2 regions of the Actinomadura sediminis genome follow, and region 1 is predicted to be linked to the other one. Evidence: riboswitches for the same ligand, from Rfam matches in the RefSeq annotation. Region 1 holds a riboswitch; the other holds the start of a gene.
The links. A riboswitch is a leader RNA that binds a small molecule or an ion and turns the genes downstream of it on or off. The one in region 1 is predicted to bind ZMP and ZTP.

Region 1 (6,412 bases):
TCGGAGGCGTGGGCCTTCGGGCGCGGAACCGCGTGCGAGGGTTCGGCATCGGAGAGCGGAACGAGGGGTGCGACATGGACGCGGTCGACCAGGCGATCCTGCGGCGCTTGCAGCGGGACGGACGGCAGACGAACCGGGAGCTCGCCGAGGCGGTGGGGGTCGCGCCGTCGACGGCGCTGGAGCGGACGCGGGCGCTGCGCGCGCGGGGCGTCGTCACCGGGGTGCACGCGGCCGTCGACCTGGAGCGGCTCGGACGGGGCGTGCAGGCGCTCATCTCGATCCGGATCCGGCCGCAGTCGCGGGAGGCGATCGAATCCGCGCGGGACGGCATGGCGGCGATGCCCGAGGCCGTCGGGGTGTTCGTCGTGACCGGGAACGAGGACCTGCTCGTCCACGTGGCGGTGCCCAGCACCGCGTACCTGCGCGACTTCGTGCTCGACCGGCTGGCGCGGCGCAAGGAGTTCGTGGACGTGCGCACCACGGTCGTCTACGACTACGTCCAGCCGGTCGAGCAGTCCGAACTTCCGGCGGCGGACGAGCGCGCCCGCCGAACACCGTATGCGTGACCTCGGGCGCGGCCGCGCTCGGCCGAAGGAACAACGGGTGAGACCATTGCAACCGAACTTACGAATGGTCGAACCGCAAAAGGGCCGCATGTTCTCCTAGCTTCGGCCCCATGTACCGATGGAGTGACACATCCGGGACGCTGCTGGTGCTGGCGGCGGGCGTCCTGTGGGGGACGGTGGGACCGGCCCGGGTGCTGGCGGAGACGGACGCGAGCCCGGTCGCGGTCGGGGGAGCCCGGATCCTCTTCGGCGGGGCGATCCTCGCCGCGCTGGTCCTGGTGAGGGACCGCGGCTCGTTCGCGATCCGGCGGGACGCGTGGCGGCCGCTGATCGCCGCCGCCGCGGCCACCGGGACGTTCCAGGCGGCGTTCTTCGGCGCGGTGGACCGCACCGGCGCGGCCGTCGCGACGGCCGTGGTGTTCGGGCTGGTTCCGGTGTCGACGGGCGTGTGCGAGCGGCTGGTGCTGGGCGTCCGCCCCGGGCGCGGATGGTGGGCCGGGACGGTGTGCGCGGTGGGCGGCGTCGCGGTGCTGATGGCGCCGCAGGCCGCGGTGCGCGTCGACCCGGTGGGCATCGCGCTGAGCCTGGTGGCGGGATGCTGCTTCGGCGTCTACACGGTCGCCGCCAAGCGGATGACCGGGCGCGGCGCCGGCATGGCGGCGGCCGTGTCGGTGACCCTCCTGGCCGGCGGCGCGGTCCTGGCGCCCTGGACGATCGCCGCCCTGCCGGCGCTCGCGGAGCCGCGCGCGGCGTGGCTCGTCGGCTGGCTGGGCATCGCGGCGACCGCGGTCGCCTACATGTGCTTCGTGACCGGATTGGGACGGGTCAGCGCCGCGACCGCGGGGACGCTGAGCCTCGTGGAGCCGCTGGTCGCGGTCGTCCTCGCGGTGCTCGTGCTGGGCGAACCCATGTCCGGCGCGGTGATCGCCGGGACGGCGCTGCTGCTCGGCGGGCTCGCCGCCGTGTCCGTACCGGCGCCGCGACGGCGGGCCGATCGGTATGATGACGTCTACGCGACTGGCGCAGTCAAGGTGGAGACGACCACCGGGGAGCGACCGTAGTCCGCGCACCGCGCGCCTGGGTGTTCGGGCCCCCTTCACCGGGGCGCCCGCCGCCCCGGCCGACAGCGCGGAGAGCGACATGCACGAACCCCGAGTACCCCACCTGCGGGGCGGCGACCCCGACATCGCCCGGCTCGTCGAGGACGAGGCGCGCCGCCAGTTCGAGAAGGTCCGGCTGATCGCGTCCGAGAACTACGTCTCGCCCGCGGTGCTCGAGGCGACCGGGTCCGTCCTGACGAACAAGTACTCCGAGGGCTATGCGGGCCGCCGCTACTACGAGGGCCAGCAGAACGTCGACCCGCTGGAGGAACTGGCGATCGACCGGGCGAAGACCCTGTTCGGCGTCGAGCACGCGAACGTCCAGCCGTACTCCGGGTCGCCCGCGAACCTGGCCGTGTACATGGCGTTCCTGCGGCCGGGCGACACCGTGATGGGCCTGTCGCTGCCGATGGGCGGCCACCTGACGCACGGCTGGTCGGTGTCGGCGACCGGCGCCTGGTTCCGGCCCGTCCGGTACGAGGTGCGCGCCGACACCGGGCGGGTCGACATGGACCAGGTGCGCGACCTCGCCCTGAAGGAGCGCCCGAAGCTGATCTGGTGCGGCGGGACGGCCGTGCCCCGGACGATCGACTTCCCGGCGTTCGCGGAGATCGCGCGGGAGGCCGGCGCGGTGCTCGCGGCGGACGTCGCGCACATCGCGGGGCTGATCGCGGGCGGTGCGCACCCGTCGCCGGCCGGGCACGCCGACGTGATCACCACGACCACGCACAAGACGCTGCGGGGCCCGCGCGGCGCGATGATCATGTCGACGGCCGAGCACGCGAAGGCGATCGACAAGGCCGTCTTCCCGGGGCTGCAGGGCGGCCCGCACAACCACACGACGGCGGCGATCGCGGTCGCGCTGCGGGAGGCGGCGCAGCCGGACTTCGGGGCGTACGCCCGGCGGATCGTCGCGAACGCGAAGGCGCTCGCCGCGGCGCTGGTCGAGCGCGGGTACGACCTGGTCTCGGGCGGCACCGACAACCATCTGATCCTGATCGACCTGACGAACAAGGGCGTCGCGGGCAAGCCCGCCGCGAAGGCCCTCGACCGGGCGGGCATCGAGCTGAACCACAACGCCGTCCCGTTCGACCCGCGCAAGCCGTTCGACCCGTCGGGGCTGCGCCTCGGCACCGCCGCGATCACCACGCGCGGCCTCACCGAGGAGCGGATGCCGCAGATCGCGGCGTGGCTCGACGAGGTCGTCCAGGCCGTGGCGAAGGGCGACGAGGACGCGGTCGCCGAGCGGGTCGCGGCCGAGATCCGCGAGCTGCTCGCCGGTTACCCGATGCCCGGCTGGGCGCCCGCGGGCTGACCCGCCCGCAGGACCGTGATCATGCGCCAGGCTTCGGGGGCGGTGAGGGCGACCGCGTCCGCGCCGTCCCCGAAGTCGCCGTACCGCGCCGCGGTCGTGAGGCCGCCCGCGAGGCGGATCGCGGCGTCGAGCTCCCCGGCCGTCCAGAACCGGTAGGGCACGACGTCGCGGACGGTGCGGGCGCCGTCCGGCCCGTCGATCGTGATCGTGACGCGGTCGTCGGCGATCTGGGTGACCGGGTCGAGCCGGTCGCCGGGCTCGCCCCACCGGACGGACGCGCGCACACCGCCGCGCTCGACCGTCCAGGCGGTGCCGACGCTCGGCTCGTCGTCGCCCAGCCGGTCCCGGGGGTGCGACATCTCGACGATGTACAGGCCGCCGGGCGCCAGGTGGGCGGCGACGCGGCGGAAGTGCGCGACGAACGCGTCGAGCGTCATCAGGTGCGACGTCGAGTCGAGCATGGTGACGATCAGGTCGAACCGGCGGTGCAGGTCGAACGCGGTCATGTCGTCCCGGACGACCTCGAGTTCGACGCCGTCCCGCGCGGCCGACTCCGCCGCGTACGCGCACATCGCGGCGTTCAGGTCGAGCGCGGTCGCGGCGAGGCCGCGCCGGGCGAACTCCCGGGAGTGCTCGGCGGGCCCGGCGGCGAGCTCCAGGACCGTCCGGACGGGCGGGGCGCCAGGCGCGCGGTGCCGTGCGCACCACGCCAGCAGCACGTCGGTCTCCGCGGGCACGTCGCGGAAGGAGCACGCCAGCTCGTAGGCCCAGGGGTCGTCGTAGATGCCGGTCACCCCGCCATCCTGCCAGCGCGGGTCCCTGCCGCCGCCGACAGGTCGGCACCGCGTCACGGTTCCATATTCCGGACGGGTCTTGAGCGGCCCGCGCCGACCGCCTACCGTGCGGTACGTGATCGACCCCGTGAGCGGTGAGCACGTTGACGACCATCTGCGGCGCGAACCGTTCGCGTCACGGCTGCCCCTGCTGTCGCCCGGCGCGCTCGCCGACGAGCAGCGGGCCGTGTACGAGGCGGTGACGGGCGGGCCGCGCTCCGGCCGGGCGCCCGCGTTCCGCATGACCGACGAGCACGGGCGGCTGCTCGGCCCCTTCAACGCGATGCTGTACAGCCCGTCGGTCGGGCTGCCCCTCCAGGACCTCGGCGCCGCGCTGCGGTTCCGCACCGCGTTCACCAGACGCGAGCGGGAGATCGCGACGCTGGTCGTCGCGGCGCACCTGCGCTCGGACTTCGAGTGGTACGCGCACGAGCGGATCGGGCTGTGCGCGGGCCTGGAGCAGGAGGAGATGGACGCCCTGCGCGCGGGGCGCGCGCCGATGCTCGGCGACGTCCGGGAGCGGGTGGTGTACGAGGCGGCCCGGCAGCTCGCCGCCGAGCAGGACGTGTCGGACGCGGTGTACGCCGAGGCGGTCGCGACGCTCGGCCGGTCCGCGATGGTCGAGCTGGTGACGCTCGTCGGGTACTACACGGCGCTGGCGATGCAGCTGCGCGTGTTCCGGGTCGGGGTGCCGGAGGGGGAGCCCGCGCCGGAGTGGCCGCAGGACGGGGACGGGCATGCGTGAGCTGCTGCGCACCGAGCGGCTGGCGCTGCGCCCGGTCAGCATGCGCGACCACCGGCCGCTGCTGGCGCACTGGACGCGCCCGCCGGTCCGCCGCCACGTGTTCGGCGACGCGGCGGTGTCGGCCGTGCAGGTCACCGAGATCATCGCGGCGAGCCGCCGGGACTTCGCCGCCCACGGTTACGGGCTGTGGACGCTGCGGCCCGCGCGGCGGGCGGACGAGCCGCTGATCGGCGTCGCCGGGCTGACCGGACGGGACGGGCCGGGCGCGGGCGTCGAGATCGTCTACAGCCTGGAGCCGGAGCGGTGGGGCGAGGGCCTGGCCGCGGAGGCGTCCCGCGCGGTGCTCGACTACGCGTTCGGGGTGGTGGGCCTGCGCCGGGTCGCCGCCGAGATCGATCCGGACAGCGCGGTGTCGGTGCGGGTCGCCGAGCGGCTCGGGATGCGCCCGGTGCCGGACGGCGCGGCCGGGCCGGACGGCGCGTCGTTCTACGCGGCCGACCGGGCCGGCTGGACCGCCGCGCGGATCCCGGCGGACGGCGTGGACGCCGTCCGCCCGGTCACGCCGGCGGTGACGTCGGCGGGGTGAGGCCGTCCAGGCCGGCGCGCCCCGCCGTCCGGACGCAGGTCGCCGACCTGCGCGAGAACGGTCATGCCGGCGAACCAGGAAAAGACCGAGCCGGCCGGTGAGAGCCGTTCGGAAGCCGGAGCCCGCGGAAGCGGGCCGCGCGTCGGCCGGGGGCCGTGCGCTCTACCGCGGGGGCGTCGGCAGCCGGACGGCCGGAGGCAGCGGCGCCGGGACGGGCTTCGCCCGAAACGACTGGAGCATCAGGGCCGCGAAGCGGCGGGACGCGGCCGCCCGCATCGCGGGCGAATCGGCGCGGATGCCGTCGTTCGCCATCCTCGCGAGGACCAGGTCCTCCAGGACGAAGTCGTCGCGCAGCTCGCCCGCCTCCTTCGCGCGGCGGACGAGCGCGAACAGCCCCCGGAGCGCGCGGTCACGGTCGGCGGTGAAGTCGACCGCCCGGGGGAGCCGTGAGACGAACGCGTGGAACCCGCGGTCCACGGCGTTCGCTTCCAGGATCTTCTCGACCACCAGGCTGAAGCCGCGCCACGGATCGTCCGCGGCCAGGCCCTCCTCGACGATGGCCGAGCACACGGCGAGCTGCTCGGCGAACGCCTCGGCGAAGAGCGCCTCCTTGGTCGGAAAGCGCCGGTACACGGTCGCGGCGCTCACCCCCGCGCGCCGGGCGATCTCCCGGACCGGCACGTCGAAGCCCTCCGCGGCGAAGGCCGCGCGGGCCGCCGCGAGGATGCGGACCCGGTTGTCGACGGCGTCCGAGCGCAGTTTCCGAGTCACTTCGGCCGTCACGGCTCTCACTTTAGTCAGCCGGACCGGAGGGCTCTTTACGGTTCGGCTCATGAGAGCTGTTCAGTTTTCCCAGTACGGACCGCCCGGCGTCGTGCACGTGGCCGAGGTCGAGGCGCCGCACCCGGGGCCGGGGGAGGTCCGTATCGCCGTCCGGGCGTCCGGTCTCGCGACGGGCGAGGTCTCCCTCCGCTCCGGGACGCTGCGCGACGCGGTGCCGGCGGCGTTCCCGTGGCGCACCGGAGCCGACGCCGCGGGCGTCGTGGACGAGCTCGGCGACGGCGTCACCGGAGCCGCCGTCGGCGACGAGGTGTTCGGCCTGGCGCCCATGGCGGTCCGCGGCGCCAACGCCGACCACGCCGTCCTGGCCGCCTGGGCGCCCAAGCCCGCCGCGTGGAGCTGGGCGGAGGCGGGCGGCGCGGCGGGCGGCGTCGAGACCGCCACCCGGGTCCTCGACCGGCTCGCGGTCCGCGCGGGGCACACGGTG
Region 2 (6,412 bases), on a different contig from region 1:
GGGCCGCGTCGATGGTGACCTGGTCATCGGTGGCGTCCCGATGCTCCATCCCCAGGTCGTAGTACCTCAGGTCCACGTCGAGGTAGGGCAGGATCAGCTGGTCCTTGATGAATTTCCAGATGATCCGCGTCATTTCGTCGCCGTCGAGTTCGACGACCGGGCCCGCTACTTTGATCTTGGGCATGCTGTTGCTGTCCCTTTCCTACACCTGGCCAGCAGTCCTTGTAAGGCTCAACTGGCTAGGCTATCCGAGCGGGTTCGGAGGTCTAGACCTCACCCCCGGCGCGGACCCGCAGGGCAGCGGCTATCCGGGTGGGCGGGCGCGGCGCCGGTTCAGCAGGAGCAGCAGGCCGCGGCCCGCCATCACGAGCGCGATCAGGACGCCGAAGGCGCCCGCGAGGACGAGCCCGGTCTTGTGCATCGGCGGGACGCTGAGGGAGACGAACGCGACCATCTCGCCGAGCAGGACGAGCGTCCAGCAGTCGACGGCGCGGCTGCGGACGGCGAGCATGCCGAGTTGCGACTCGGGCAGCAGGAGGCGGGCGAGGGCGCCGAGGAGCAGGGCGCCGGCGATGACGCCCGACCCCTTGCGGAAGTAGTCGAAGGACGCCAGCGTCAGGCCGGCGGCGACGCCGAGGAGCACCATCAGGTACGGCAGCCGGCCGAGCCAGTGCGGCGCGGCGGACCTCCCGCGCGGCGACCGCCGCCTGCGCCGGTGCACCTGAGTGGTCATGTCCACACCGTAGTCCCATTCCGGTCACGGCGGCGCCGAAGCGGCCCGAAACCCCTGCGCCATCGACCCTACTCGCCAGTAGGAGGGTGTGACGGCAGGGCGCCCGGGTAACCCGGACGACAGGGGTCGCTAACTAGCTGGGAGGACTGCCGTGGAGGGGCCGTTCATGCGGATCGAGGACAGCGGTGTGGTCATGCCGCTGCGCCCCGACGTCACGACGGTCGGGCGAGGGCGCGGAGTCGACGTCCGCCTCGACGACCCGAGTGTGTCCCGTTTGCACGCAGAGATCGTTCGGCGCGGCCCGTACGTCTACGTGGTCGACATGGGCCTGTCCCGCAACGGGACACGGGTCAACGGCCGGCCGATCGCACGCCGCGTCCTGGAGGACGGCGACGTCGTCACCTTCGGCACCGCGCGGTGCCGGATGGGGGGCATCCCCCGGGAGGAGGTCGACCCGGACGTCGAGCTGCGGCGGGCGGTCGCGCCGGAGCTCACGAGGCGCGAGGTCGATGTGCTGACCTCGTTGTGCCGGCCCGCCCTGTCGGACGAGGCGTTCGTCGCGCCCGCCACCGCCCGCGACATCGCAGGTGATCTCGTGGTGACGGAGGCGGCCGTCAAGCAGCACCTGCTGCGCCTGTACCAGAAGTTCCGTATCCCCGAGGGTCCCAACCGCCGCACCCGGCTCGCCAACGAGGTCATCGCGATGGGCCTCGTCCGGCCGCTGCCGCCGGTGCACGTCCCGCAGGGCCGTCCCCCGATGGACGGCGCCCGGCCGCCGGGCGTCCGTCCCGAGGCGCGCCGCCCGGCGCACGGCACGGCGCACGTCACCCGTCCGGCGCCCAGCACGGCGGGCAGGCGGGCGAGCTAGCGTTCACGGCCGCCCTCCGATCGGCGGCGCAACACCGGAGGGCGGCCGTGTTCCCGGTCAGAGGGAACGTTCCGCGGCTTCGACGACGTTCGCGAGGAGCATGGCGCGGGTCATGGGGCCCACGCCGCCGGGGTTGGGCGCCACCCAGCCGGCGACCTCGCGGACGTCGTCGGCGACGTCGCCCGCGAGCCTCCCGTCGATCCGGGAGACGCCGACGTCGAGGACGGCGGCGCCGGGCTTCACCATGTCGGCGGTGATGAGGCCGGGGACGCCGGCGGCGGCGACGACGATGTCGGCGGCGCGGGTGTGCGCGGCGAGGTCGCGGGTGCCGGTGTGGCAGAGGGTGACGGTCGCGTTCTCGGTGCGGCGGGTCAGCAGCAGGCCGAGGGAGCGGCCGACGGTGATGCCGCGGCCGACGACGGTGACCTCGGCGCCCTTGAGCGGGACGTCGAAGCGGCGCAGCAGCTCGATGATGCCCTTCGGGGTGCAGGGCAGCGGGCCGTCCTGCATGAGGACGAGCCGGCCGAGGTTCGTGGGGTGCAGGCCGTCGGCGTCCTTGGCGGGGTCGATGCGTTCGAGGACGCGCTTGTCGTCGAGGCCCTTGGGGAGGGGGAGCTGGACGATGTAGCCGGTGCAGGCCGGGTCGGCGTTGAGTTCGGCGACGGCGCGCTCCACCTCGTCCTGGGTGGCGTCGGCGGGCAGGTCGCGGCGGATGCTCTCGATGCCGACCTCGGCGCAGTCGCGGTGCTTCATGCCGACGTAGGAGTGGCTGCCGGGGTCGTCGCCGACGAGGACGGTGCCGAGCCCGACCGCGACGCCCTGCTTGCCGAGCGCCGTGACGCGTTCGGCGAGGTCCGCTCGGATCTCGGCCGCGGTCGCCTTGCCGTCCAGAATCTGTGCCGTCATGCGTGTGCCTCCGCGCTGATCTCGGCTGATCTCGGCCACCCAGGCGCGCGGTGTCCGGACTGTCGTTCGCTCCCCGGTGGTGATCCACCTTGCCCGCGCCAGTCGCGAACACCCATGGTAACGGGCCGGTGGGGCGCGGAAATCGGTGCCGAGTGGCCTGCCGGACGGTCGCGTCGGGGCATGGCGTTCCCGGTCATGGAGCGGTTCGGCGTACCCGTCGTGCGCGGGGCGCGATCGAGCGGCTGGGGGCGCCCTCGGACGCGCCTGCGTTAGGTGGCGTCGTCCTCGGAGCGGCGGGCGAGGACGCGGTCGGTGCCGTGCCAGCCGAGCCGGGCGGCGAGCATCGCGGCGAGCGCCGCGGCGACGAGCCCGATGACCTGCCGGGCGTCCAGCAGGAGGGCGTTCGCCTGGGAGACGGCGCTCAGCATGAGCATCGTGAGGGTGTCCATGGTGCCTTCCGTGGGGGACCGCGACGAGGTTACCCGCGGGGAAACGTAAAACGGCCCGGCGGCCTGGGCCGCCGGGCCGTTCGGTGCGCCCGTCAGTGGAAGAAGTGCCGGACGCCCGTGAAGTACAGGGCGATCCCGGCCTTCTCGGCCGCCTCGATCACCTTGTCGTCGTTGACGGACCCGCCGGGCTGGACGATCGCGCGCACGCCCGCGCTCGTCAGCACCTCCAGGCCGTCCGGGAACGGGAAGAACGCGTCGGACGCGCCGACGGCGGCGGCCGCGCGCTCCGCGCCCGCGCGCGACACCGCGAGCTTGGCGGAGTCGACCCGGTTGACCTGCCCCATCCCGACGCCGACGGTGGCGCCGTCGGCGGCCAGCAGGATCGCGTTCGACTTGACGGAACGGACCGCCCGCCACGCGAACGCCAGGTCGCGCAGGGTGGCCTCGTCGGCGGCCGCACCGGTCTTCAGCTCCCAGCCGGACGGGTCGTCGCCGGGGGCGTCGACGGCGTCGACGCCCTGCAGGAGCAGGCCGCCGTCGATGCGCCGGTACTCGGTCGCGCCCTTCGGGGCGTCCGGGCAGACGAGGAGGCGGACGTTCTTGAACCGGTCCTTGAGCACCGTGACGGCCTCGTCGTCGAACCCGGGGGCCACGACGACCTCGGCGAAGCTCTCGGTGACCTGCCGGGCCATCTCCGCCGTCACCGGGCGGTTCGCGGCGATGACGCCGCCGTACGCCGACAGCGGGTCGCAGGCGTGCGCCTTGCGGTGCGCCTCGGCGATGTCCGCGCCGACCGCGATGCCGCACGGGTTGGCGTGCTTGATGATCGCGACGGCGGGCTCGGCGAAGTCGTACGCGGACCGGCGCGCGGCGTCGGTGTCCACGTAGTTGTTGTACGACATCTCCTTGCCGTAGAGCTGCTCCGCGCCCGCGAGGCCGGTCTCGCCCGGCGCGCGGTACAGGGCGGCGCGCTGGTGCGGGTTCTCGCCGTACCGCAGGGTGTTCGAGCGTTCCCAGGTGGCGCCGAGGAAGTCGGGCCACCGCGTCCGCTCGGCGGTCTCGTCGGGCGCGTAGTCGGCGGCGAACCAGGACGCGACGGCCACGTCGTAGGACGCGGTGTGCGCGAACGCCCGGGCGGCGAGGCGGCGCCGCTCGTCCAGGGTGAAGCCGCCCGCCGCGACGGCCGCCAGGACGGCCGCGTAGCCGGACGGGTCGACGACGACGGCGACGCTCGCGTGGTTCTTCGCCGCGGCGCGCACCATCGTCGGGCCGCCGATGTCGATCTGCTCGACGCACTCGTCGGGCTTCGCGCCCGAGTTCACCGTGTCGGCGAACGGGTACAGGTTCGCGATCACCAGGTCGAACGGCTCGACGCCCAGGTCGTCGAGCTGCTGGAGGTGGTCGTCCTTGCGCCGGTCGGCGAGCAGGCCGGCGTGCACCCTCGGGTGCAGCGTCTTGACCCGCCCGTCCAGGCACTCGGGGAAGCCGGTGAGCTTCTCCACCTTCATGACCGGCACGCCGGCGGAGGCGATGCGCCCCGCCGTGGAGCCGGTGGAGACGATCTCCACTCCGGCCTCGTGCAGGCCCCGGGCGAGGTCTTCCAGCCCGGTCTTGTCGTACACGCTGATCAGCGCGCGCTTGATCGCCACCCGACTCACTCGGCCGAGCTCCCCTCGTTCATGGACGGACTGTCGGACGAATCCCTGCATGTGGTGCATTTCATGGAGACCCGCCTGCCCTTCGCGGTCCAGCCGTCGCGGGCGAGGCGTCCGACGACGTCGACGAGGAGCCTGCGCTCGACCTGCTTGATGCGCTCGTGCAGGGAGTCTTCGTCGTCATGCCAGCCCACGGAGACGGCCTCCTGGGCGATGACGGGTCCGGTGTCCACGCCTTCGTCGACGAAGTGCACGGTACAGCCCGTCACCTTCACCCCGTACGCCAGGGCGTCCCGAACGGCGTGGGCGCCGGGGAAGGACGGCAGCAGCGCGGGGTGCGTGTTCACGGTGCGCCCCCCGAACGCCGCCAGGAACCGGGGCCCGAGGATCTTCATGAACCCGGCGGACACCACCAGGTCGGGCTCGTGCTCGGCGATCGCCTCGGTGAGCGACGCGTCCCACTCCACCCGGGACGGGAAATCGGGGATGCGGCGGACGAAGGTCGGCAGCCCCGCCCGTTCCGCGCGTTCCACGCCGCCCGTCCCGGAGCGGTCCGCGCCCACGGCCACCACCTGCGCCCCGTAGGCTGGATCCGCGCACGCGTCGAGCAGCGCTTGTAGGTTGGTCCCCGCACCGGAGACGAGGACGACGAGCCGGGCGGACACCATGACTCCCTGGGTGGACGGTGGGGTTGTTTCGGCCACCACGAAGCCTATCGGCCCTGTTCGAGGTCCCCGTTGCGCGGCGTCCAGGATCGACTGCCCCCAGGCCAGGAGGAACGAGTGAGCGAGCAGCCGGGACATCCGGCCCCCGAGGGCGACCGGACGGACGGCCGACCCGCGGGCGCGTCCCCGGCGCAGCCGACGGCGGCGAACGGCGGCGAGGAGACCCCGGGACGCCCCGACCTCCCCGAGCGGACCGGTGCCCCCGATCCGGCACGGCGGCCGGGGCCGGCGGGGCCGTCCGGCCGGGAGGAGCCCCCGGGACGCCCGGACCTGCCCGAGCGGACCGGTGCCCCGGAACCGGCGCGGGAGCCCGAACCGGCCGGTCCGTCCGGCGAGGAGACACCGGGACGCGCCGACCTGCCCGAGCGGAGCGACACGCCGGAACCGGCGGAGCAGCCCGGACCGGCGGGCCCGCCCAGCCGCGAAGAGACCCCGGGACGCCCGGACCTGCCCGAACGCGCCGGGGGCCCCGAAGCCGCGCAGCGGCCCGGGGAGCCCGGGACGCCCGGACGGCCCGACCCGCCGGAGCGGGCCGGTGGCGAGGAGCCCCCGTGGCGGCAGGCGCAGGGGCCGCAGCAGGGGCCCCCGCAGAACCCGTGGGGACGGCCGCAGGGGAAGCCGGGGCCGCGGCCGGGCGAGCGGAGCAGCTGGCGGGCCCTGTGGCTCGGCGGTCTGGCGCTGCTGACCGCGTTCTTCTTCTACCCGCTGGGCCTCGTGGTCGGCGTCGCGGCGGTGGTCGTGGGCGTCCGGTCCCGGCGGACGGCGCGGCGCGAGCACGGGTCGGCCCCGGGGGCCGTGGCGGGGATCGTCCTGGGCTCGATCGGGCTGGTGCTGGCGTCGCTGTCGGTCGCGCTGACGGCGTTCCTGTGGACGGAGCTGAGCGGCTACCAGTCGTGCGTCGGCTCGGCCAACACCGGGATCGACCGGCAGGCGTGCCAGGACGAGTGGTTCCCGAAGATCGAGGACAAGATGGGGCTGCCCGAGGGCAGCATGGACGAGTACGGCGACCTGCTCTGACTCACCTCCTGCGCCGGGTCCCCCTGCGCCGGCTCACTCGGGGCGGGGCTCGTTGCGCA

Region 2: linked by a shared signal. The riboswitch ahead of ACFQ11_RS07175 (bifunctional methylenetetrahydrofolate dehydrogenase/methenyltetrahydrofolate cyclohydrolase) and the one ahead of ACFQ11_RS08590 (serine hydroxymethyltransferase) in region 1 are both predicted to bind ZMP and ZTP.

What each region holds. Positions count from the first base shown of each region.
Region 1 is NZ_JBHTJA010000011.1:6,914-13,325, forward strand. Features, by position in the region: gene ACFQ11_RS08580 (Lrp/AsnC family transcriptional regulator) at 75-566, shown strand; partial or broken gene ACFQ11_RS08585 (DMT family transporter) at 677-1,474, shown strand; ZMP/ZTP riboswitch at 1,570-1,656, shown strand; gene ACFQ11_RS08590 (serine hydroxymethyltransferase) at 1,707-2,981, shown strand; gene ACFQ11_RS08595 (class I SAM-dependent methyltransferase) at 2,948-3,775, opposite strand; gene ACFQ11_RS08600 (carboxymuconolactone decarboxylase family protein) at 3,891-4,559, shown strand; gene ACFQ11_RS08605 (GNAT family N-acetyltransferase) at 4,552-5,145, shown strand; gene ACFQ11_RS08610 (TetR/AcrR family transcriptional regulator) at 5,308-5,928, opposite strand; gene ACFQ11_RS08615 (NADP-dependent oxidoreductase) at 5,978-6,412, shown strand, end outside.
Region 2 is NZ_JBHTJA010000008.1:115,234-121,645, reverse strand. Features, by position in the region: gene ACFQ11_RS07190 (NADP-dependent isocitrate dehydrogenase) at 1-184, opposite strand, end outside; gene ACFQ11_RS07185 (DUF3017 domain-containing protein) at 305-733, opposite strand; gene ACFQ11_RS07180 (FHA domain-containing protein) at 900-1,601, shown strand; gene ACFQ11_RS07175 (bifunctional methylenetetrahydrofolate dehydrogenase/methenyltetrahydrofolate cyclohydrolase) at 1,659-2,507, opposite strand; ZMP/ZTP riboswitch at 2,538-2,623, opposite strand; gene ACFQ11_RS07170 (hypothetical protein) at 2,777-2,956, opposite strand; gene purH (bifunctional phosphoribosylaminoimidazolecarboxamide formyltransferase/IMP cyclohydrolase) at 3,049-4,614, opposite strand; gene purN (phosphoribosylglycinamide formyltransferase) at 4,611-5,279, opposite strand; gene ACFQ11_RS07155 (hypothetical protein) at 5,394-6,353, shown strand; gene ACFQ11_RS07150 (cell division protein PerM) at 6,387-6,412, opposite strand, start outside.